3 regions of the Arthrobacter sp. 01T428 genome follow, and region 2 is predicted to be linked to each of the others. Evidence: riboswitches for the same ligand, from Rfam matches in the RefSeq annotation. Region 2 holds a riboswitch; each other region holds the start of a gene.
The links. A riboswitch is a leader RNA that binds a small molecule or an ion and turns the genes downstream of it on or off. The one in region 2 is predicted to bind thiamine pyrophosphate.
Positions count from the first base shown of each region.

Region 1: linked by a shared signal. The riboswitch ahead of thiO (glycine oxidase ThiO) and the one ahead of AC1DJB_RS21180 (bifunctional hydroxymethylpyrimidine kinase/phosphomethylpyrimidine kinase) in region 2 are both predicted to bind thiamine pyrophosphate.
Region 3: linked by a shared signal. The riboswitch ahead of AC1DJB_RS18285 (ECF transporter S component) and the one ahead of AC1DJB_RS21180 (bifunctional hydroxymethylpyrimidine kinase/phosphomethylpyrimidine kinase) in region 2 are both predicted to bind thiamine pyrophosphate.

Region 1 covers NZ_JBFTPW010000001.1:388,743-396,536, reverse strand. Annotated here, with positions in the region: gene moeB (molybdopterin-synthase adenylyltransferase MoeB) at 1-582, opposite strand, end outside; gene AC1DJB_RS01915 (TetR/AcrR family transcriptional regulator) at 786-1,325, shown strand; gene AC1DJB_RS01910 (DUF3107 domain-containing protein) at 1,376-1,600, shown strand; gene AC1DJB_RS01905 (hypothetical protein) at 1,637-1,939, shown strand; gene AC1DJB_RS01900 (4a-hydroxytetrahydrobiopterin dehydratase) at 1,971-2,303, opposite strand; gene AC1DJB_RS01895 (thiazole synthase) at 2,366-3,172, opposite strand; gene thiS (sulfur carrier protein ThiS) at 3,176-3,412, opposite strand; gene thiO (glycine oxidase ThiO) at 3,409-4,713, opposite strand; TPP riboswitch at 4,705-4,824, opposite strand; gene thiE (thiamine phosphate synthase) at 4,851-5,540, shown strand; gene AC1DJB_RS01875 (RNB domain-containing ribonuclease) at 5,578-7,098, shown strand; gene AC1DJB_RS01870 (DEAD/DEAH box helicase) at 7,387-7,794, shown strand, end outside.
Region 2 covers NZ_JBFTPW010000027.1:42,912-50,705, forward strand. Annotated here, with positions in the region: gene AC1DJB_RS21170 (vitamin K epoxide reductase family protein) at 1-225, opposite strand, end outside; gene AC1DJB_RS21175 (Rne/Rng family ribonuclease) at 695-3,838, shown strand; TPP riboswitch at 3,983-4,079, shown strand; gene AC1DJB_RS21180 (bifunctional hydroxymethylpyrimidine kinase/phosphomethylpyrimidine kinase) at 4,071-5,591, shown strand; gene rplU (50S ribosomal protein L21) at 6,012-6,320, shown strand; gene rpmA (50S ribosomal protein L27) at 6,381-6,644, shown strand; gene obgE (GTPase ObgE) at 6,790-7,794, shown strand, end outside.
Region 3 covers NZ_JBFTPW010000019.1:63,428-71,221, forward strand. Annotated here, with positions in the region: gene AC1DJB_RS18260 (Na+/H+ antiporter subunit E) at 1-159, shown strand, start outside; gene AC1DJB_RS18265 (MrpF/PhaF family protein) at 156-434, shown strand; gene mnhG (monovalent cation/H(+) antiporter subunit G) at 424-891, shown strand; gene AC1DJB_RS18275 (DUF4235 domain-containing protein) at 888-1,148, opposite strand; gene AC1DJB_RS18280 (NUDIX hydrolase) at 1,200-1,928, opposite strand; TPP riboswitch at 2,145-2,281, shown strand; gene AC1DJB_RS18285 (ECF transporter S component) at 2,356-2,985, shown strand; gene AC1DJB_RS18290 (ABC transporter ATP-binding protein) at 2,985-4,613, shown strand; gene AC1DJB_RS18295 (energy-coupling factor transporter transmembrane component T family protein) at 4,610-5,416, shown strand; gene AC1DJB_RS18300 (UDP-N-acetylglucosamine 1-carboxyvinyltransferase) at 5,626-7,149, shown strand; gene AC1DJB_RS18305 (endonuclease domain-containing protein) at 7,300-7,794, opposite strand, start outside.

The sequences.
Region 1 (7,794 bases), on a different contig from region 2:
ATCGCGGTAGCTGGGTCCGTGCTTCTCCCAGAACACACTGACCTGGCCGTCGAAGCGGAAAATGGATCCCCAGACGTACGGTTTGCCGAGAATCGCGGCAGCATCGTTGACCAGGTACCGGGTGGCGAAGTTGTCCGCGCCGTCCAGGATGAGGTCGTAGCCCGAGAAAATCTCCAAAGCGTTGGAGGAGTCCAAGCGTACGTTGTGCAGCTGCACGCTGACGAGCGGGTTGAGTTCCTTGATGGCGTCACGCGCCGATTCGATTTTCGGCCGTCCCACATCGCCCACGCGGTGGATGATCTGACGTTGCAGGTTGCTGAGGTCGACGTCGTCGTCGTCCACGATTCCGAGCGTCCCCACCCCGGCGGCGGCGAGGTAGAGCAACGCCGGAGAGCCCAGTCCGCCGGCTCCGATCACGAGGACTTTGGCATTCTTGAGCCGACGCTGACCGGCCGCTCCGATTTCGGGAATAATGAGGTGGCGCGAGTAGCGTTCCACCTCTTCGGTGGTCAGTCCCGCGGCCGGTTCCACGAGTGGCGGCAGCGAAGACGGCAACGTTTGGGCAGCAAAAGTAGTGGCCATACTTCAAAGTATCCCCGCAGGTGCCGCCCGGTCATATTACTGCGCAGTATTGTGGTCATAACTGCAAGGGGAAAGGCGGCAGACAAGTGGCCGAGAGTGCACGTATCAAACAAGAGGCGCAGGTCAGGCAAGATCGGACCGGTTCGCCCCGTTCGGCCAGGTTGCCACGCGATGAGCGCCGGGCCCAGCTCTTGAATGCCGCCTTGGAAGTTTTCGTTGCCAACGGCTTCCATGGTGCGGCGATGGACGAAATCGCCGAGACCGCCCATGTCAGCAAGCCGGTGCTGTACCAACACTTCCCGTCGAAACGGGAGCTCTACATGGCCCTCCTCGACAGCCACCTGGCCACGCTCACGGACCAGATGCTCACGGCGCTGAATTCGACGTCGGACAACAAGGAGCGCGTCCAGGCCGTCATGCGCGCCTACTACCGTTTCATCGCGGGCGATGACCAAGCCCACCGGCTCGTCTTCGAATCCGATCTCATCAATGACCCGGACGTCAGCTCCCGGCTGGAGACTTTCAACCGCACCTTCGCCGACGCCGTCGCCAAGGTCATCGCCGAAGACACCAAGCTGCCCCCGCTGGAGGCCCAGCTGCTGGGCCGGGGCCTGGCGGGAATGGCGCAGGTCAGCGCGCGGTATTGGCTCGAAACCGACGGCGATTTGGACCTCGATGTCGCCAGCGACCTGATCTACCGTTTAGCTTGGCGCGGAATCAGTCGCTTCCCGAAAGAGTCCTAGACTACAAATAGAGGACTGAGTATTTTTTTGATTGGCTGGGAGGCCCCGCTGTGGAAGTAAAGATCGGCATTCAGAATGTTGGCCGTGAGATCGCGCTTGAGTCCGCTCTCGACGCCGAGGCTGTTGCCAAGATCGTGAGCGAGGCCATTGCCAACGGCACGGACCTGCGCCTGACCGACGAAAAGGGCCGCCAGGTCATCGTTCCCGGCAATGTCCTCGGATACGTGGAGATCGGCGCCGAGGAAGTACGCCGGGTCGGCTTCGGCGCCCTCTAAGCAACAGGCAAGAACACCAGCGAGCCAGGAGTCCGCATGCTCTCACTTGTCATCGTGGCGCTAGCCACCATCGCTTCAGGCTTCATTGTCTGGGGAACTGACAAACACCGTGGAACGTACGGAATCACCCTGCCCGCCGGCGTTTCGGTCGCCGTCGCCATGCTGAGTTGGGTGATCTTCATCCAACTTGGCTTTGGCTACCAGCCTGGCGTGACGTGGATCCCGTGGGTCCTGCCCATCATTCTGGGGACCGTGGCGGCCGCCGTGGCGTCCTACTTCCTGGGCCGCCATCGGAAGCGGCACGACACCGCCCAGCTGACCGCGGCGCTGAGGCTCTAACCAGCGCTGCGGCTCTATCTGCAGATCCGGCTCATGGCGTGGCTTCCGGTTTGGCAACTGCCCCGGCTTCCGCGGCCGCTTCGCTGACGCTCTTAGCCGCCCGGACGTCGCGCTGCGTTACCTCGCTCCCGGCATCGTGGGACGTGTAGAGGATGAACACCCGGTTGTAGCGCCAGTCCAGGTCCGGGTGGTGGTTCTGCTGTTCGGCAATGCGCCCGACGGCGGCAATCAACTCGAGTGCGGCAGCCGACGTCGGGCACTTGTAGGCGGTGACGAGGGCGCCCTGGCGATACCGCCAGTCCGGCAGCTCCGCCAGGGCGTCGTCAATAGTGGACCTGGAAAGAATGTCGTCCTTGCCGGCCATTCGGGGCTCCTTCACAGACGCGGAATCTTCGCAGGAATCCCCGGAGCGGCCAGCGTCGGCCGCTAGAGGAACTCGGCCCGGCCTTCCATGGCCGAGGAGGCCAGGGCGTGTTCCCTGCGCGGGATGCGGCCCGCCTGCTTCGCCAGCCTACCGGCGATGACCGCGTGTTTGAAGGCCTCGCCCATCTGCACCGGATTCTGCGCGCGGGTCACCGCGGTGGCCAGCAGCACGGCGTCGCAGCCGAGCTCCATGGCCAGTGCGGCGTCGGACGCGGTGCCGATGCCGGCGTCGAGCACTACCGGCACCGAAGCGCGGGACACAATCAGCTCGATGTTGTGGGGATTCAGGATGCCCAGGCCGGTGCCGATAGGCGCGCCCAACGGCATCACCGCAGTTGCCCCGAGGTTCTCCAGGCGAAGCGCAAGTACGGGGTCGTCGTTGGTGTAGGCGAAGACCTTGAAGCCGCGGTCCACCAGCTTCTCCGTCGCATCCACCAACTCCACGGCGTCAGGCAGCAGCGTCTGTTCGTCGGCGATGACCTCGAGCTTCACCCAATCCGTTTCCAATGCCTCCCGGGCTAGCTCGGCTGTCATGACGGCATCCTTGGCGGTAAAACAGCCGGCGGTGTTGGGCAGGACACGGATGCCGTGGTCTACGAGCAATTGGAACAGCGAACCGGTTTCCGTCGGTGAGTACCGCCGCATGGCGACGGTAGTGAGTTCGGTGCCGGAAGCCAGCAAGGCTGCCCCGAGGCCGTCTAGGCTCGGAGCTCCGCCGGTTCCCATGATAAGGCGCGAGCCGAACTCAACACCGTCGATCACCAGGGCATCGGTTCGGGTGCCTGCTTCGTGAGTGCTTGCTGTGGTCATGGTTCAGCCTCCCTGTACTGCGGTAACGATTTCGAGTTCGTCGCCGTCTGCGAGCGCGGTGGCAGCCCACTGGCTGCGCGGCACCACTTCGGAATTGCGTGCGACGGCGACGCCGATCTTGCGTCCGTCGGCCGCTTGGCCGCTGGAATCCACAACGCGTCCGGTGATGTGGCTGACGAGGGTGGTGACGGAAGCGTCGTCGCTCAGCGTGTGGTCTGCGCCGTTCAATTTGATGTTCATGCGTGGTCCTTCAGAAGGGGATTTAAGGTATCGGCCGATGGGCCGTCTGCGGAAGCCCTTGCTGTTGAGAGCGGGCGGGAGAAGCGGTCCGGGCGGAATTTGTTCCACCGGGGATCGGCGGTGCCATCCATGAGTCCAACGCAGATTTTTGCCGCTGCCGGAGTGAGGAGCACGCCATGGCGGAAGAAGCCGCTGGCCACGATGAGGCCGGGCACGGTTCCTTCCCGACCTTCGACGCGGCCCAGCAGCGGTGCGTTGTCCGGGGTGCCCGGACGGGCCCGGGCAGTTGCTTCAAGGAGTTCCAGCTCGGCAACGGCCGGAACCAATACCTGGGCGTCGCGGAGCAATTGGTAGACGCCGCCGGCTGACACCGGGTTGGCCGATCCCCCGGACGACGACAATCCGTCCTCACGTTGCGTCGCGCCGATCACCACGGTCCCGTCATCGCGGGGAACGATGTAGACGGGCACTCCGCGCACCATTCCCCGGACCGTGGCGGTGACCAGCGGTTGCAGGTGGTCCGGGACGCGCAGCCGCAGTATGTCGCCGTAGACGGGACGCAACGGGAGCGACAATCCATCCGGCAGTCCTTTCACGCGGGCGGCATCGAGTCCGTTGGCTACCACCGTTTCCGTGGCAAGCACTTCGATGCCTGAGCCGAGCACGGCCCCGACGGCGCGCCCGTCCTCCCACAGGAGGCCCGCCGCAGTGTCCCGGACCGCGAAACCGCCTTCGGCCCCCGGAATCCAGCTCGAATCGCCGGGCTGGTGCTCCGCCAGCGCGCCTAGAATCGCGGCCGAAAGCCGGCGAGGATCCACTTGGTGGTCGCCCGGGATGTCGAAGGCACAGGAAATCTGCGGGCTCAAGAGCGGCTCACGCTCCCGTGCTTCGCGCAACGGCACGGATTCCACCACCAGGCCATGGGCCAGCTGGACGTCCCGAAGATCGGCGAGCGCCCGGCGGTCCGCTGCGTCCGCACCGACGGCGAGGGTCGGCGTCGTCCGGTAACCCGTGCTGCGTCGGGTTCGTGAGCCGGTCACATTGTGTTCGAAGTCCGGCCACAACGCCGACGATTCGAGCATGAGCTCCAGGAGGTCCTCTTCCTGGTAGTGCAGTTCACTGACGGGTGCCAACATCCCCGCCGCCGCGAAAGTAGCGCCGATGGCCGGCGCGGGATCGATCAGGGCAACCGAGCGGCCCGACCTTCGGGCTTCCCACGCAATGCCCAGGCCAATGACGCCGCCCCCGATCACCGCCACGTCTGTGTGCAGGGGCCCGTGCTGGGTGTTTACTTCGTCCATGGAGTCCTTCCCTACGCCGGTACTAGCCGGATCAGGTCAAGCGGTCGGCGCTGAAGCCCTCTCAGCCGCGCGGCGATTGTGACTGCCGCCGCGGCTCCCGCGGTACCAGCCCAGTTTAGAGGAACTACTCTGTTTCCATGACCCAGCACGATGTCCACACCACCGCCCGCCTCTACCTCTGCACCGACGCCCGCAAGCAACAGGGTGATTTTGAGCAGTTTGTCGATGCCGCATTCGAGGGCGGCGTGGACATCATCCAGCTGCGCGACAAGACCATCGAAGCGGCAGAGGAACTGGAACTCCTGGAGATCCTGCAATCCGTGGCGCACCGTCACGGGCGCCTCTGGGCAGTCAACGACCGCGCCGACGTCGCTTCCCTGTCGGGCGCGCCGGTATTCCACATCGGCCAAAAGGACATTCCGCTGCGCTCGGCCCGGAAGCTGCTCCACGACCCCACCATCATCGGCCTCTCCACGCACACGCCGGAGCAGATTGACGCAGCCATCGCCGCGTCGCCTGGCCGCAGCGGCTTGGACTACTTCTGCGTCGGGCCTGTGTGGGCCACGCCCACCAAGCCTGGACGCTCCGCCGTCGGGCTCGATCTGGTGAAGTACGCTGCCAATGCGGTGAAGCAGGCAGACGAAGAGACGGTCGGCGGCGTAGTGCTTCCTTGGTTTGCGATCGGCGGCATCGATCTCAGCAACGTGGAAGACGTAGTGAGGGCCGGCGCCAGCCGCATTGTTGTGGTCCGCGCCATCACCGAGGCCGAGGATCCGACGGCGGCAGCCCAGGCACTCCTGGCCGCACTGGACGCAGCGGCGGCCTAGCGAGACGCCGGGAGATTTTGGAGTTACCCTGACTTTCGTGTCACATCAGCGCATAGCCCCGAACGTCTCTGAAACGTCGAACCAGCTCGCGGAAGCACTGGCGGCGCTTCGGACCGAACTCGAGCTGCCCGCTGGTTATCCCGCTGAAGCACTGCGCGACGCGGAGGCCGCGGTTTCAGGACACAGGTTGCCGGCACAGGACCTCACGGGCGTTCCGTTCATCACGATCGACCCGGCCTCTTCCACGGATCTCGACCAGGCCCTCTTCATTGAGCGGTCCGGGAATGGTTACAGGGTTCTCTACGCCATCTCCGATGTGCCCTCCTTTGTGCCACCGGGAGGAGCGCTCGACGCCGAGACCCGCCACCGGGGACAGACGTACTATGCGCCGGACGGCCGCATACCGCTGCACCCCGAGATCATCAGCGAGCACGCCGGAAGCCTGCTGGCGGGCCAGGACTGCGGAGCGTTCGTGTGGGACTTCGAACTCGATGCCGAAGCAGAGTTCCGCACCGTCTCAGTTCGCCGGGCAAGCGTACGCAGCCGCGCCAAGCTCAACTACAAGGGCGTCCAGTCCGCGATCGATTCCGGGACAGCTGATCCCGTCCTGCAGTTGCTCAAGGAGGTCGGGCTCAAACGGGTGGAACTCGAACGCCGCCGCGGCGGAGCGAGCCTGAACATGCCTGAACAAGAAATCGTCCAACTGCCCGACGGCGGGGGGTACAGGATCGTCGCAGCTCCCTCGCTGCCCGTCGAGGACTGGAACGCCCAGATTTCGCTCATGACCGGGATGGCGGCGGCCCAGCTGATGCTCGACGGCAAGGTTGGAATCCTGCGCACCATGCCCGCTCCCGATGAGCGCTCGCTGCTCCATTTCAAACGGCAGGCCGGGGCGCTCGGCAAGCCTTGGACCGAGGGGACCAGCTACGGCGAGTACCTACGGACCCTCGACGGCAAAGACCCCCGGCAATTGGCCATTCTCCATTCCGCGGGGCTGCTTTTCCGGGGCGCCGGCTACACGCCTTTCGACGGCGAAGTACCGGGCAGCGTCATGCAGTCAGCCATCGGCGCACCATATGCCCACACCACTGCGCCGTTGCGCCGGCTGGTCGATCGTTTTGTCCTGGTCATCTGCGAAGCACTGAGCAACGGAACGGAGATCCCTGCATGGGCCCGGGATGCTTTGCCGAGCCTGCCGGAGATCATGGCGTCATCCGACCAGCTTGCCGCCAAAATGGAGCGCCTCGCCTTGGACACGGTGGAGGCCGCACTCCTGGTGAACCACGTCGGACAGGAATTCGACGCCGTGGTGATTTCCGGATCGAAGCCTGCCAAGAACAACGGAAACGGGAACGGGAACAGCACCAACGGCCACAACGGGAATGGGAATGGGAATGGGAACGGCAACTCCCACGGCCCCTCCGGCATCGTCCAGATCGCCGAGCCGGCGGTCACCGCTCGTTGCGATGGCGAAATGGAGTCCGGTACGAAGGTCCGCGTGAAACTGCTTGACGCGGACATTGCCACCCGCCAAATCACCTTCGAACTGCTCCAGTAGCGCAATCAGTTCACAGGACCGCGGCCGCGATCCGGGGTTTATTGCGCCCAGACGCTAGACTGTGTGAGTAGTAATGGATGCCCGGTCGTTGATTCAGTTAATTTTTTGACATCAACAAGCCCGCCCCTACGCGATCTTGAGATACACCAGCTGGTCCCCAGTGCCAGTATTTAGATAGCCCGCGATCGGCTTCCACTGGATTTGCTTGCGCCCGTCCGTGCTCCGGAACGGCCCTGCCACAACCGTTGAGCACGCAGCGCAGCCCAAATGAATAAGGAAAACTCCACTGTGAGTGAATTGCACACCCATGAAGTTCTGACAGACGGAACCGAAACGATCGAACCCGAGGAAACCATTTCCTCGGACGAAACACCCCACGAGATCGCAGAAAAGTCCTTCGCCGACTACAACGTCCGCGCCGACATCGTCGAGTCCCTCGCCGACGCCGGAATCACCCATCCCTTCCCCATCCAGGCCATGACCCTCCCGGTGGCCTTGGGCGGTCACGACATCATCGGCCAGGCCAAGACCGGTACCGGAAAGACCCTCGGCTTCGGCATTCCTGCGCTGCAGCGCGTCGTCGGACCGGGCGACGCCGGTCACGACAAGCTCGCTGTCCCGGGTGCACCCCAGGCTCTCGTGATTGTTCCGACCCGCGAACTCGCGGTCCAGGTGGCCAATGACCTCCAGACGGCA
Region 2 (7,794 bases):
GCAGGCCGTTATGTGGTTGGGGTCCATGAGAACCTGCAGCTTTTCCAGCACGAGTGCGCCGGACGCAAGCCACGCGATCGCGCCGGTGGCGAGCAAGAGCCAGGCAAAGGGGCGGTCGCGGACCATGCGCGGCATGGCTGCGTCGTCGGTGTGCTTGCCGGTTCCCTCCTGCCTGAGGGAGCGGGCATCGTTATTGGCCAGGTTCGGGCTGGCGGGGCTCGGCATGGTTGGCTGTCCTTTTCTGGATGGCCCGGCGCAGGACCGGGGACTGCTCTTGGGAGGATTCTAGCCGCGGAGGCTGGAGGACGCGTCCAGCAAAGGCGGCGGCACGGAAGCTTTCAGGGCATGCTTCCTGCCGGGAGTGCGGGCGTGTGAGAGAATGAACATGGCCGGAAGCCGATCCACATGCGGAATCCGGTCCGGTATCTTGTTCCCAAGACCGCCAATCATTTGCAGGGCATGCCCAGGATCCAATGATCCCCGGCAGGGCCGCAGTGACCATGGACGGCACCTGGTTGTGGCATTAGAACAACGGGTTTGGAGCGAAGCCGGCTTTCCGTGGATGCCGCACCCCCATGCTGGTGCGAACCGGAAAGACTACTACTGACTTCTGTCAACGCCTGCGGGTTTTGACAATATTGCCCCTCTGGGCACCGGATGTGGCGGTTGCGCAAGGGCAGGAGTGTTGCCACATATGGATAATGAGCAAGTTGTAGCCGCCGCCGAAGATGCGGCGTCCACCGAGACCACCGAAGCACCCAAAAAGGTCACCCGCACCCGCCGCAAGGCTGCACCGAAGACGGTCGCCGCGGATGAAGCCCCCGACGCCGGAGCTGCCGCAACCGCCGCCGAGCCTGTCGCCGAAGCGAGCGACACGGAAACGCCCAAGGCTCCCGTCCGGCGCACCAGGGCTCGAAAGAAGGTCGAAACCTCCGAGCCGCTGCCGGGTTTCGCTGAAGAAGCGTCCACGGAAGGTGGCGAGGCACCGGAGGCTGCTGCCGCCGTCGTACCTGAAATAGCACCAGAGGCCGAAGCCGCCCCCGAAAAACCGGTCCGCCGGCGTCGTACGACGAGGGCAAAGAGCGCCGAGCCCGTTGCCGAAGAAGCCCCGGTTGAAACACCGGCTGCCGACGTTGCGTCGCCCGGGGAAACCACTGTGGAGCCGCCGGCCGCGGAGCCCGCGCCCGAGGAAACCACCGGGGAGCCGGCCGTCGACGCCGAAGCCGCAAGTCCGATCGCGTCGCTGTTCCTGGAACCTGCCTCCGTCACGTCCATGATCTTCCAGGCACCTGACTTGAGCGCCGTTGTCCGTCCGGCCGTCGTCGACGAGGAACCGCGGGCCGAAGCTGAGGAAGGTTCCGAGGAGAACGAACTGGACGAAGCCGGCAGCCGCCGTCGGCGTCGCAGCCGTGGCCGTCGCGGACGCCGGGGCACCGAGCGTGATGACGCGGGAGAAGAAACCTCTGCGGAATCCGAGGACGAGGCAGAAGCCGGTACCGAGGAGGCCCTCGAAGAAGGCGTGACCTCCCGCCGTCGCCGGCGCCGTCGTCGCGGCGATCAGGACCTGGAACTGACGGGCGGCGGAGACGACGATCCCCCCAACACGGTGACCCGCGTCCGCGCTCCCCGCGCGCACGTTGAGTCCACCAGCGGCTCCGACCGAGTCACGAGCGTCAAGGGCTCCACCCGCCTTGAAGCAAAGAAGCAGCGCCGCCGCGAATCCCGCGAGACCGGCCGCCGCCGCCAGGTCATCACCGAAGCCGAATTCCTGGCCCGCCGTGAGTCCGTCGACCGCCAGATGATCGTTCGCCAGCGCGACGACAGGATCCAGATCGGTGTCCTCGAAGACGGCGTGCTCGCGGAGCACTTCGTGTCCAAGACACAGCAGGATTCCCTCATCGGCAACGTCTACCTGGGCAAGGTCCAGAACGTGCTGCCGTCGATGGAAGCCGCGTTCGTAGACATCGGACGCGGCCGCAACGCCGTACTGTACGCCGGTGAAGTCAACTGGGATGCCGTCACCCTGGAAGGCAAACCGCGCCGCATCGAGAACGCCCTGAAGTCAGGCGACTCCGTGCTGGTCCAGGTCACCAAGGACCCGGTGGGCCACAAGGGCGCACGCCTGACGAGCCAGATTTCACTTCCCGGCCGCTACCTTGTGTACGTACCGGGCGGGTCAATGACGGGAATTTCCCGCAAGCTGCCCGACGTCGAGCGCAACCGCCTGAAGAAAATCCTCAAGGACCGCCTCCCGGAGAACGCGGGCGTTATTGTCCGTACCGCCGCCGAGGGTGCTTCCGAGGAAGAGCTGACACACGATATCAACCGCTTGCGGGCCCAGTGGGAAGGCATCGAAAGCCAGTCCACGTCCACCAAGATCCTGGCTCCGGAACTGCTGTACGGCGAACCGGACCTCACCATCAAGGTTGTCCGTGACGTCTTCAACGAGGACTTCTCCAAGCTCATCGTCTCCGGCGATGAAGCCTGGGACACCATCGAGGCCTACGTCACGTACGTGGCGCCGGACCTGGTGGGACGCCTCGAGAAGTGGACCTCGGATCAGGACATTTTCTCGGCATGGCGCGTGGACGAACAGATCCACAAGGCCTTGGAGCGCAAGGTCTTCCTGCCCTCCGGTGGTTCGCTCGTGATCGACCGCACGGAGGCCATGACGGTTGTCGACGTCAACACCGGGAAGTTCACCGGCAGCGGCGGCAACCTCGAGGAGACCGTCACCAAGAACAACCTTGAGGCTGCCGAGGAAGTGGTCCGCCAGCTCCGCTTGCGCGACATCGGTGGAATCATCGTCATCGACTTCATCGACATGGTCCTGGAATCCAACCGCGATCTCGTGTTGCGCCGCCTGGTCGAGTGCCTCGGCCGGGACCGTACAAAGCACCAGGTCGCCGAGGTGACCTCGCTTGGATTGGTCCAGATGACCCGCAAGCGCATGGGCACCGGCCTGCTGGAGGTCTTCGGCGAGCAGTGCGAGACGTGCGCAGGGCGCGGAATCGTCACGCACGACGAGCCCGTGGAGCACCGTCGGGCCAACGTGGTGGCAGCTGAACACCACCACCCGCGCACGGAGTCACAGCCAGCCGTCCGCCCCGAGCAGCGCAAGCGTCGCCGCGGCCGCGGCACGGGGCCGGGGACCACTGAACTGCCCGTCACCCCTTCGGTGCCGGTCCACACTGTGGAATCCACCGACCCGAACCGTCAGGCAGCCACCCGCGCAGCCCTTGCCACCATCGCGGCTGCAGCCCACGCTGCCCACCTGCACGACGACGAGCTCCACCACGCGGCGGAATTGCTCGCCGACGGGCACGCAGCGGAAGTAACCCCGGTCCAGGCACCAGCGGCCCCGGTCCAGGCTCCGGCCGCTGCTTCGAGTGGCGAGGAACGTTCGAAGCCTGTGCTGCGATTCGGCGGCGAGGAAGTTGCGTTGCCTTTCGTCCACCACGAAGAGGAGCCTGCAAGTGGCACACCTGCCATGAGCCTGGACCTATTGGCACAGGCATTCGCAGGGCTCGGAGAAGCTCCGGACACCGCCACGACGTCAACGTCAGCCAAAGAAACCCCCGCAGGGGCCCCCGCAGCCGTTGCAAGCGGTGAATCCCCGGACTCGGGTTCGCGTGGACGCCGAGGCCGACGCAACCGTAGCGCCAGCCGGGCCCAGGGTGCCGCCAACGCCACCAACGTGGAGCACCACGAGGTTGCCGCGGCTGCTTCCGGTGGGGCCGCGCACGAGGCCAAGGCAGCAGACGCCGCCCCGACGAAGCCGACGGCGGCAGCGGAACCGATCATCCTCGGCGTCGGTGTGCCGAAGTCCGAACTCTGAACGCAGTACCGTGCCTAAGCCCCGGCCGTTTCCGCTCCTGTGGAAACCGCCGGGGTTTCGGCGTTGTGGGCCAATCCGCCGACCCTGGCAGTCCGGTTGCAATGGGCGATTTCAGCGGGCGAGGCGTGATCAGGGTTAAGCTAGGGGACTGACACGGGGTGCCGCGCACCGAGCCGGCTGAGACCAGACCCGTTGAACCTGTCCGGTTAGCACCGGCGAAGGGATGTCTCGCATGACTGTTTCGGCGCAATCATCTGTCTACCCGCTCAAGGCCATCCAGCGCCCCATCCCCAGGGTCCTCAGCATCGCCGGCTCGGACCCCTCAGGTGGTGCTGGGATCCAGGCAGACCTGAAGAGCATTGCGGCCAATGGCGGCTACGGCATGGCCGTCATCACGGCGCTCACTGTACAAAACACACAGGGCGTCACTGGCGTCCATGTGCCTCCCGTGGAGTTCCTGCGCCAGCAATTGGACGCCATTAGCGACGACATCACGGTTGATGCCGTCAAGATCGGCATGCTCGGGGACGCGGCGGTCATCCACGAAGTCCGCCGCTGGCTCGGCGAGGCGCGCCCCGCCGTCGTCGTCCTGGATCCAGTGATGATCGCGACCAGTGGCGACAGGCTCCTCGCGGAGTCCGCTGAAACCGCACTGCGGGAACTGCTGCCCCTCGCAGACCTGGTGACCCCCAACCTTCCGGAATTGGCCATGCTGCTTGGCGAGCCTGTTGCCACTGATTGGGCATCGGCGTTGGAGCAAGGCAAGCGCCTGGCCGCTAGCTGCGGAAACACCGTCCTGGTGAAGGGGGGCCATCTGCAGGGAGCCGGCTGCCCCGATGCCCTGGTCAATACCGGGGGAGTCCTGAGCCAGGACGTGGTGGAATTCGCCGGCCAACGGGTGGAGACCCGCAATAGCCATGGGACGGGATGTTCCCTGTCGTCGGCGATGGCGACGGCCAAGGCGCGGCTCGGCGATTGGGAGTCTGCTTTGCGTGTCGTCAAGCCCTGGCTCCAGGAGGCGCTGACCCGGTCCGAGGTGCTGGAAGTAGGGAAGGGCAACGGGCCGATCCATCATTTCCACGCGCTCCAGCAGGCCCTTCAACCGGGGGACTTCGCCGTCCGGATGTGGGACGCCGCCCAAACGGAACTGGCAGCCATTTATGGCTTGGACTTCATCCAGCACTTGCAATCCGGTGGTCTCAGCGAAGCGCAGTTCAGCTACTACCTGTCCCAGGATGCCATCTATCTCAACGGCTATTCCAGGGTCCTGGCACGGGCAAGCGCCCTCGCTCCGAGTGAAACCGAACAGCTGTTCTGGGCCCGCGGCTCGCAGATGTGCCTTGAAGTCGAATCCGAGCTGCACCGGAATTGGCTCAGTGGACGCCAGGTGAGCGGAGAGCTGGGCCCGGTCACCAAGGCCTACGTGGACCACTTGCTGGCGGCATCGGCGTCGGGAAGCTATGCGGTGCTGGTTGCTGCCGTGTTGCCTTGCTACTGGTTGTACGCCGAGGTGGGACAGCGGCTCCACCATGGGTTTGTCGAGGCCGGAGTATCGGACGAGCACCCCTATGCGGATTGGCTGCGCACCTACGCGGAAGAGGCGTTCGCGGAGGCCACCCGCAAGGCGATCGACATCACGGATGCCGCCGCGCAGGTTGCGTCGCCCGCGGAGTGCACAGCGATGATGGAGGCGTTTGCCCAATCCTGCCGCTATGAAACGGCGTTCTTCGATGCTCCAAGGTTGCACGGCTGAGCCGGTCTTCCGGGGAGGAGGCACCGGAACGCGGCTTGCCCCCGCAGGCGTTGCAGCGTGTCGGCGTGAGGATCCGAGCTTTTCGCGGCCGGCAGGGTAAGGTGGACGGGCACGGTACCGGATGGCGGCATAGCCAGTCTGTGGCAGCCATCACGTGGCAGCCTCCGGACCTGGCCTCATTTGCAGCCGAAGGCGAAACTAGCGTAATCTAGATCTTCGGTGCTTACGCCAACACTTGGGTTATGCCCCTAGAAACCGTTCATTTGGAACTGACCTTTCATTTAGAACTATTCGAGGGATGACTCATGGATTCCGTACCGGAGTCCACGGCGTTGAGGCACAGCGTGAACCAGGCCCGTTTTTGGATCGGGGTTCCGCACGCAAATTTAGTAATAAACGTCGAGAGAAGTGAGTGCCCAAGTGGTGTACGCGATTGTCCGCGCAGGCGGCCGCCAAGAAAAGGTTTCCGTTGGAGACTACGTAACCCTGAACCGCGTCCCCGGTGGAGCCGGCAGCACCCTTGAGCTGCCCGCACTGCTCCTGGTGGACGGTGACAAGGTCACCTCCGCAGCTGCGGATCTGGCCAAGGTCAAGGTTACGGCTGAGATCCTCGAAGACCTCCGTGGTCCGAAGATCGTCATCCAGAAGTTCAAGAACAAGACCGGCTACAAGAAGCGCCAGGGTCACCGTCAAGAACTGACCAAGATCAAGATCACCGGTATCAAGTAACCACTGGTTGCTGTTCAGGTTTTCAACAGATTCCCCAGAATTTAAAGGCAGGCATTTCAAATGGCACATAAAAAAGGCGCGAGCTCCACTCGCAACGGTCGTGACTCCAACGCCCAGTACCTCGGCGTAAAGCGCTTCGGTGGCCAGGTCGTTTCCGCAGGCGAGATCATCGTCCGCCAGCGCGGCACCCACTTCCACCCGGGCGCCGGTGTCGGCCGCGGTGGCGACGACACCCTGTTCGCCCTGCAGGCAGGCGCGGTTGAGTTCGGTACTCGCCGTGGCCGTCGCGTAGTGAACATCGTTGCTGCTGCAGCTGCAGAGTAATAACACGTTCTGAACGGGTGGAGCGGGCCGTATGGCCCGCTCCATCTGTCTTTTTAACCGCACTAGAATTTACTAGGGCGGGCGGCCGCGCAACAGCGGCGCAACACGCACTTCAAGCAGTAATTTCCACATAGAGGAGAAACACGTGGCGACCTTCGTAGACCGGGTAGTACTTCACGTATCCGGCGGAACAGGCGGCCACGGCTGTGTTTCTGTTAAGCGCGAGAAGTTCAAGCCCCTCGGTGGACCCGACGGCGGCAACGGCGGCAATGGCGGCGACGTCATCCTGCGCGTCGATGCCCAAACCACCACCCTGCTTGATTACCACCACGCACCGCACCGCCACGCAACCAACGGCGGCCCGGGCATGGGCGACTGGCGGGGCGGCAAGAACGGTGAAACCCTCGTCCTTCCCGTCCCGGACGGCACGGTGGTCAAGACCAAGGACGGCGTCGTCCTTGCTGACCTCGTCGGCGAAGGCACCGAGTTCGTCGCCGCCGCAGGCGGCATGGGCGGCCTTGGTAACTCTTCGTTGTCTTCGCAGAAGCGCAGGGCGCCCGGTTTCGCCCTCCTCGGTATTGAAGGCGAGTCCAGCGACATCGTCCTGGAACTGAAGTCCATCGCAGACATCGCGCTGGTTGGCTTCCCCTCCGCGGGCAAGTCGAGCCTTGTCGCGGCGATGTCCGCGGCGCGGCCCAAGATCGCCGACTACCCGTTTACCACCCTGATCCCCAACCTTGGCGTGGTCCAGGCCGGTGACGTCCGGTTCACCATCGCCGACGTTCCCGGGCTGATCGAGGGCGCCAGCGAGGGCAAGGGCCTCGGCCACAACTTCCTGCGCCACGTAGAGCGTTGCGCCGCGCTGGTGCACGTGCTGGACTGCGGAACCTTGGAAGCGGACAGGGACCCGCTCACCGATCTTGCGATCATCGAGCAAGAGCTGGACAAGTACGCGGTGGACATGAGCTACGCCGGCGTTGACGGCGAAGTGGTCCCCTTGAACGAGCGCCCCAAGCTTGTGGTCCTGAACAAGGTGGACTTGCCTGACGGTCGGGATATGGCCGAGTTCGTCCGCCCAGAACTGGAACAGCGCGGCTACCGCGTCTTCGAAGTCTCTGCCACGAGCCATGAAGGCCTGCGCCAATTGAGC
Region 3 (7,794 bases), on a different contig from region 2:
ATCCATGGGCTCAATGTCCGCAACGATGTGGACACCGCCAAGCTGCGCAAGGAAGTCCAGGACACGGAGGCCTCGCTGATCCGGATCATGGGTACCCAGGCGGAAATGGACGCACTCCAGGCCGAAGGCTGGCCTGCAACGAGGGGAGCTCGCTCGTGAAAGACATCGTGCTGATCGTCACGGCGGTGGTCCTTAGCCTCGCCGCCGCCGGCGCGATCTACAGGATCGCCGTCGGGCCGTCCCTGCTGGACCGGGTGCTCGCCTCGGACGTGCTGCTCGCCATACTGGGTGCTGCATTGGCCATCGACATGGCCGTCAACAGGCACCTCAACAACCTCGTGCTGCTCGTCGCGCTGACGCTGATCGGTTTCATCGGATCGGTGACGGTGGCGCGCTTCGTGGCCGACCGGAGAGGACAGGTCAATGACTCCTGACGCCACCGGAGCGGACGCCGTCATCGATGCCGTCACCGCGGTGCTGCTGATTGTCGGTGCGGTGATGTCATTGGGCGCGGCGATCGGCCTGCTGCGCTTCCCGGACCTGATGAGCCGCATGCACGCAGCTACCAAGCCGCAAGTGCTCGGGCTGTTCCTCGTCTTGGCAGCCATCGGGCTGCAGATGCGCGAATGGTGGGTGTGGCCGATCCTGGCCGTCGCTTGGATCTTCCAACTGCTGACGGTGCCGGTGTCCGCACACATGGTGGGCCGCGCAGGCTACCGGACCAAGCACCTGCACCCCGAGTTGCTGAGCATCGACGAACTCGAGGCCGTGGTGCTGCGGGCCGCCGGTCAACGGGCAGCGGAGAAAGCCCAAGCCGACCCGACAACTCCCCACACCGGGAACGGCGGGAGCCCAGGCCCTCAAGGCGCCAACGGCGGGCCGTCAGCCTAGACGATGTCCTGTGTCTTCGAGAAACGCGAGATGGCGCGCTGGGTACTGCGGCTTGCGAAAACCTGGATGACGGCGCTGACAGTCGCCGAAATCAGGGCGAAGGTCAGTGCAGAGCGCAGGCTTGCCTCCATATCATCGTGACCCTTGGGAGGTTTCTTGCCGGTGGACTTTTCCCACAGCGCATTGACGAGCTTGGTGCCGACAAAGCCAGCGCCGATGCTCACGCCGGTGCCGAGCAGTTTGATGAGGAGGTTCATTCCGGGACTCCTTGCGGGTGGAAACAGGACCGTCCCCAGCCTAACCCCACTTCAGGGCAGTTCCGGAGCAACGGATGGAGCTTGGCGCCTCTGCCGGAAGAACTCCTCCAAGGCCCCGGGCTTTGGACGGACAGGCACGATGTCACGGTCCTCGGCCAGTATCGCTTCCACTGTGCCGAGGGCGACGAGCTCATCCAGCAGCGCAAGCGTGGGCGGCATGAGCTTGAGTGTTCCGGCGACTTCGGCGTCCAGGATTCCGCGGACGGGTGTCCACAAGGACGACGACGCTTCCGTGGTCTGGTGCCTTGGCTCGGCACCGGAAACCGGGCAGGCAAGGTAGAAGTACGTGTCGAAGCGCTTGGGCTGGTCCTGCGGAGTGACCCAGTTGGCCCACGGGCGGAGGGTGGCGGCGTCAAGCTTCAGCCCGGCCTCTTCGAACACCTCACGCTGCGCGGCCGCCAGCACCCGGCCGGCGTTGAACCTGGCGGAGGCAGGTTCGACGGCGATGCTGCTCCGGTGCCATGCGGCGGCGTGCTGCTCGACGACGTCGTCCGCGAAGTCCCAGCCGGAGCTGTCCATCTGGTCCACCCGGCCCCCGGGGAAGACCACCATGCCCGCGGCGAAATCCATCGTGGAAACCCGGTGCTGGACGAACACCTCCAAAGCCTGCGCCGCACCTTGAGAGCCCCCGGGAACCGCGGCATCCCGGACCAGGATCACGCTTGCGGCGAGCCTCGGTTCCGCCACCGTGGTGCTGTTCGCTTCGCCATTGCCTGCCAAGACCGCTCCTTTGCCCGCTCTGCCGCGTCACATTCTGCTGGATCATTGTCCCAGTTTCTGCGGCCGCCCGCGCCATTCCGGGCCGGCCTGCGCTCACCCGGCGAGTGATCCAGCAGAATCCGTCGTCTCCGCGTGTTTGTGACCGTTCCGCGGACGCCAACACAGCGCCCGCAACCCCGCCAAGGTGTAAACTGAACCACGCCCAAAAGGGTGGATTGATAACGACAGGGGAGCGCCGCCGTCGGGCACGCAGCAATGCGGCACGGAGGACGGGCGCTGAGAGTGCGGACAGCCGCAGACCCTCGAACCTGATCCGGCTAGTACCGGCGCAAGGGAGTCGAGTTCTCATAGTGTCCGGACCGGCGCGGCGGAAGCCGCTCGCAGGCAACCGGGAACACTTTCCCCTCCTGTTCCTCAGGAGGACAAAATGACTGGTATTTCTGCAAGGCCGGGCCTCACCAAGCCTGGTTACAACTGGCGCGTCGTGGACATCGTCGTGGCGGCACTCATCTCGATCGCCGGTGGCGTGATCTTCTGGGCATGGGACCAGATGGCTTTGGTTGCAACACCTATGTCCGCCGGCTACCCGCCCCTGAGCGGCCTGATCGCCGGCGGCTGGATGATTCCGGCAGTCTTGGGCATGCTCATCGTCCGCAAGCCCGGTGCGGCAATTTTCTGCGAAACAGTGGCCGCCACGAGTGAGCTCATCATGGGTTCCCAGTACGGCACCACGGTGCTGATCTCGGGCCTGCTCCAGGGCCTCGGTGCGGAACTCATTTTCCTGGCCTTCATGTACAAGAAGTTCAACCTGCCGGTGTCCCTGCTGGCCGGTGCCGGTGCGGGCCTGTTCTGCGGCCTGAACGACTCCTTCCTGCCGTGGGGCTGGAACATCGCCTACGAACCGGTCGACAAGCTCGCGTACATCGTGTTCTGCACGATCTCCGGGGCCGTCATTGCCGGTGCCCTGTCCTGGATCGCTACCCGCGGCCTGGCCAGGACCGGTGTCCTGAGCGCGTTCGCGTCACGCAAGGCCGCCTCGGAGCCCGTCTTTTCCTGATGCCCAGTCCTGACTCCGGCACCTCTGCCGTGGTGCGACCCGCCGCCATTTCCGCGCAGGGCTGGGGCTGGCGGCACGCCGGCCGCACCACGCAGGCCATCCACGCCCTGGACCTGGACATCCGTCCTGGCGAGCGCGTCCTGCTGCTTGGCCCCTCGGGCGCAGGCAAGTCGACGTTCCTCCATGCCCTGGCGGGCGTGCTGGGCGAGGAAGGCGACGACGCCGACGAGACCGGCTCGTTGCTGGTTGACGGCGTTTCCCCGAAGGCCCAGCGGGGCCGTGCCGGACTCATGCAACAGGACCCCGAAACCCAGGTGGTGCTTTCCCGCCTGGGCGACGACGTCGCGTTCGGCGCCGAGAACCTTTGCGTGCCGCGGGACGAGATTTGGAAGCGGGTCCATGAAGCGCTCGACGACGTCGGGCTGCTGCGGAGGGCCGGTGGCAGTGCCAGCGGCAACTTTTCGCTCGACCACCCGACGTCGGCCCTCTCGGGCGGGCAGAAACAGCGCCTTGCGCTCGCCGGCATACTGGCGATGCGTCCCGGCCTGATCCTCCTGGACGAGCCGACCGCCAACCTTGACCCGGCCGGCGTCTTGGAAGTGCGCGATGCCGTGGGCCGCTGCCTGGACAAGACCGGCGCCACCTTGGTGGTGGTGGAACACCGGGTATCGGTCTGGAAAGACCTCGTGGACCGGATTGTGGTGCTTCAGCCGGGCAGTTCCTCCTCGGGAGGTTCGACGCCGGCGGTGCTTCTGGACGGTGACCCGAACACGGTTCTGGCGCAAGCAAGGGACATGCTCACTGCTGCGGGCGTCTGGGTGCCTGGTTACGTGCCGGCCACCCGCCCACGTTCGGGAACAGGCGCCGGACCGGCGGCCGACTCCGGGGCGGGGAGCTCCCGGAATGGGGGCGAGTTGCTGCTCGCCACCCAGGAGCTTGCGGTGTCCCGCGAACGGACACGGCGCCGGGGGTTCAAAACGATCGCCCCGCGTCCTGTGCAGTCCGGACTCGACGCCGAAGTGTTTGCCGGGCGGGCACTGACCATCACCGGTCCCAATGGCGCCGGAAAATCGACCTTCGCTTTGACCCTCGCGGGGCTGTTGGCGCCGATATCCGGGGCGGTGACTGCCGCCGTCGGGCTCAGCGACGGCGCGGGCCCCGACCCGTTCAAGTGGAAGGCCCAGCAGCTGATCTCCCGCATCGGGACTGTGTTCCAAGAGCCCGAGCACCAGTTCGTCACCGGCCGCGTCCTCGATGAGCTCATGTTCGGCCCCAAGCATCTTGGCCATGGCGAGGAACGGGTGGACGAGTTGCTGGAACGGCTGCGCTTGGGGCATCTCGTGGACGCCAATCCGTACACGCTCTCCGGGGGCGAAAAACGGCGGCTATCCGTGGCGACGGTGCTCGCCGCGCACCCCCGCGTCCTGGTGCTGGACGAACCCACTTTCGGCCAGGACGCGAACACGTGGGCTGAGCTTGCGTCGTTCCTGTCCGAACTGCTCGACGCCGGCACCTCCGTGGTTTCCGTGACCCACGACCAGGAATTCAGCTCCGTCCTGGGCGGCGCCGAGATGCGGCTCGAGCCTGCATTCCAAGGCGGCGCCCGGCAGGAAGCAGGTGCGGCATGAGGGACGCCCTGACCCTGCGCGGCAACAACGCCCTCCTGACACGCGCCAATCCGCTGGCCAAGTTCGTGTCGGTCTTCCTGATCACCCTGGTGTTGGCGTTGTCCATCGACTTGGTGTCAGCCTCGACCGCGCTCCTCGGCGAATTGGCGTTGTTCCCCCTCGCGGGGCTCACCGTGCGCTTGCTCTGGCAGCGCGGCTGGCCCTTGATTATCGCGGCCGCGCTCGGAGGTTGGAGCACCGCGATCCTGTCGGCGGACAGCGGAAGGATACTGCTCGACGTCGGAATCTGGTCCATTAGCGAAGGCTCGCTTCAGCTTGGACTCGGCTTCATGCTGCGGGGTCTTGCCATAGCGCTGCCTGCCATTCTCCTGATGAGTTGCACCGATCCCACCGATCTCGCCGATGCCCTGGCGCAAAAGGCGAAACTGCCGCACCGTTTTGTCTTGGGTACCCTGGCGGCCCTGCGGCTCGTGGGACTCATGGCGGAGGAGTGGCAGACCATCGGCATGGCACGGCGCGCGCGGGGTGTCGGCTCGCACGGAAGTCCGCCGCAACGGTTCAAGGCCATGCTTGGCCAAAGCTTTGGTCTGCTGGTCCAAGCGATCCGACGGGCGTCCCGCTTGGCGGTGACCATGGAGGCGCGCGGCTTCGGCGGCGGACGGCGGACCTGGGCGCGCGAATCCACCTACAGCCGCCTGGACGTCTGGGTTCTGGGCGGCGGGCTGGTCATCGCTGCCGCGGCCGTGCTCGCGGCCCAATGGGCAGGGACCTGGCACTTCGTCTGGCTGAAGCAGCCCAACTGACTCGCAGTTGTTGTCGTTTAGACGTCCCAAAACGACAACAACTGCGACTCAGTTGGGTATTTGCGGGCGGACCGCCATCCGGCAGCCCCGGGCACGCGACGGCGGCCGTTGCGACTTACTTATCGCACGAGGCGACTAGCGCTTGGCTGAATCAGCGGGTTGCGTCGCAGAATCTCCAATTCTTAGACCATCTGTGATATTTATTGATCATGACGCAACCGACTGCCGAACATGTAGGTCTCCTCCTTCGCGACGCCCGCGGCGAAAAGGGCTGGACACAGGGACAGCTCGCCTCGGAACTGGGCACCAGCCAAAGCGCCATTGCCCGCATGGAACAAGGCAAGCAGAACCTTAGCCTCCGCATGATCGAGCGCCTCGAGTCGATCTTCGGGCGAACCATCGTCAAGGTCGGCAAAAGGCAGATGACCCACCTGCGCGTGGAGGGCGGACGTACGCTCTCCGGCTCGGTGGACGTCAACAGCAGTAAGAATGCCGGCGTCGCACTGCTTTGCGCGAGCCTCATCAACCGCGGCACCACCACCTTGCGACGGCTCGCCCGGATCGAAGAAGTCAACCGGATTGTCGAGGTATTGACCTCCATCGGCGTCGAATGCACCTGGCTGAACGGCAACGATCTGCGCATCCGCCGCCCGGAAACGCTGGACCTCGCCTCCATGGACGTGGAAGCCGCACGCCGCACCCGCAGCGTCATCATGCTGCTCGGCCCGCTCCTCGATGAGGCTGCCTCGTACCAGCTGCCCTACGCCGGCGGTTGCGATCTCGGGACCCGGACCGTGGAACCGCACATGCAGGCGTTGCGGCAGTTCGGACTCTCGGTGGAGGCCAAGTCGGGCTTCTATTCCGTGCAGGCGCCGCCGGCCGACGGCGAGCACCGCACCTTCGTGCTCACGGAGCGCGGTGACACCGTAACGGAGAACGCCATCATGGCCGCCGCACACCGCAGCGGTACCACGGTGATCCGCAATGCCAGCCCCAATTACATGGTGCAGGACCTTTGCTTCTACCTGCAGGGGCTCGGCGTGGTCATCGACGGCATCGGGACAACCACCCTGAAGATCACTGGGCGCCCGGCGATCGACGTCGACATTGAGTACTTCCCGTCCGAAGACCCGATTGAAGCCATGAGCTTGATCACCGCGGGCATCGTGACCAACTCGGAAGTCACCATCTGCAGGGTCCCCATCGAGTTCATGGAGATTGAACTTGCCACGCTCGAGCAGATGGGCCAACAGCTCGACATCTCCGGCGAGTACTTTGCGCGCAACGGACGGACGCGCTTGGTGGATGTCACCACCAAGCCATCACGGTTGCGCGCTCCGGAGGACAAGATCCATCCGATGCCGTTCCCGGGTCTAAACATCGACAACTTGCCGTTCTTCGCGGTCATCGCCGGCAACGCCGAAGGCCAGACCATGATCCACGACTGGGTCTACGAAAACCGGGCCATCTACCTGACCGAACTCAACAAACTCGGCGCCCAGGTTCAACTGCTCGATCCGCACCGCATCTACGTCAATGGCCCCACCAAGTGGCGTGGCGCGGAAGTCGGATGCCCCCCGGCACTCCGACCCGCAGCTTGCCTGTTGTTGGCCATGCTGGCGGCCCGCGGCACGTCCGAGTTGCGCAACATCTACGTGATTGAGCGCGGATACGAGGACCTGGCCGAGCGACTCAACACCATCGGCGCCAAGATCGAGTACTTCCAGGACTGACGTGGACGGAGAACGTCGGAATCTGCACGATTCGGACTGACCAGCAGGACATTCTGCTGCATCATCCGGAGTCAGCGTTCGCTCACCCCCGAAAACAATGGGTTTGCCTTCTGCGCCCTGGCGATGATCCGGCAAAATCCGTCGTTGCGATCACCTCTGTTCGTCGTGCAGGGCGAGGACGGCACGGATTTCGTCCATCACCTGCTCCGGGTTGTTCCAAATCTGCTCGGGGGCGAAGCTCAGGAGGTCAAAGCCACGTGCCTGTGCAGCGTTCAGGCGTGCCATATCTTTCCTCCAAGCCTCCCGCGAGCTGTGGAAGGCGTAGCCGTTGACTCCAACGATGAGCCACCGTCCAATGAGAAAGTCCACACGTCCCACGCCGCGGATTTTGACTTGGCGACGGAATGTCAGGCCTTCTGATTCGAACAGCAGACGGGCGCTGATCTCCGGTACGGATTCGGACAGGCCGTCTGCCTTGGCGAGAAGCCTCCTGGCGTTTCCGTAGTAGTTGGCGGAGATCTCGCTTTCGAGCAGGGCCCGCGGGATGCCGAACTGCTGCATGGCAGACTGCGCAATCGAAATGGCATCGACCTCTGGCAAGCAGACCAATGCGTGAATCACAGTGTCCTCGACGGATGCCAAGGG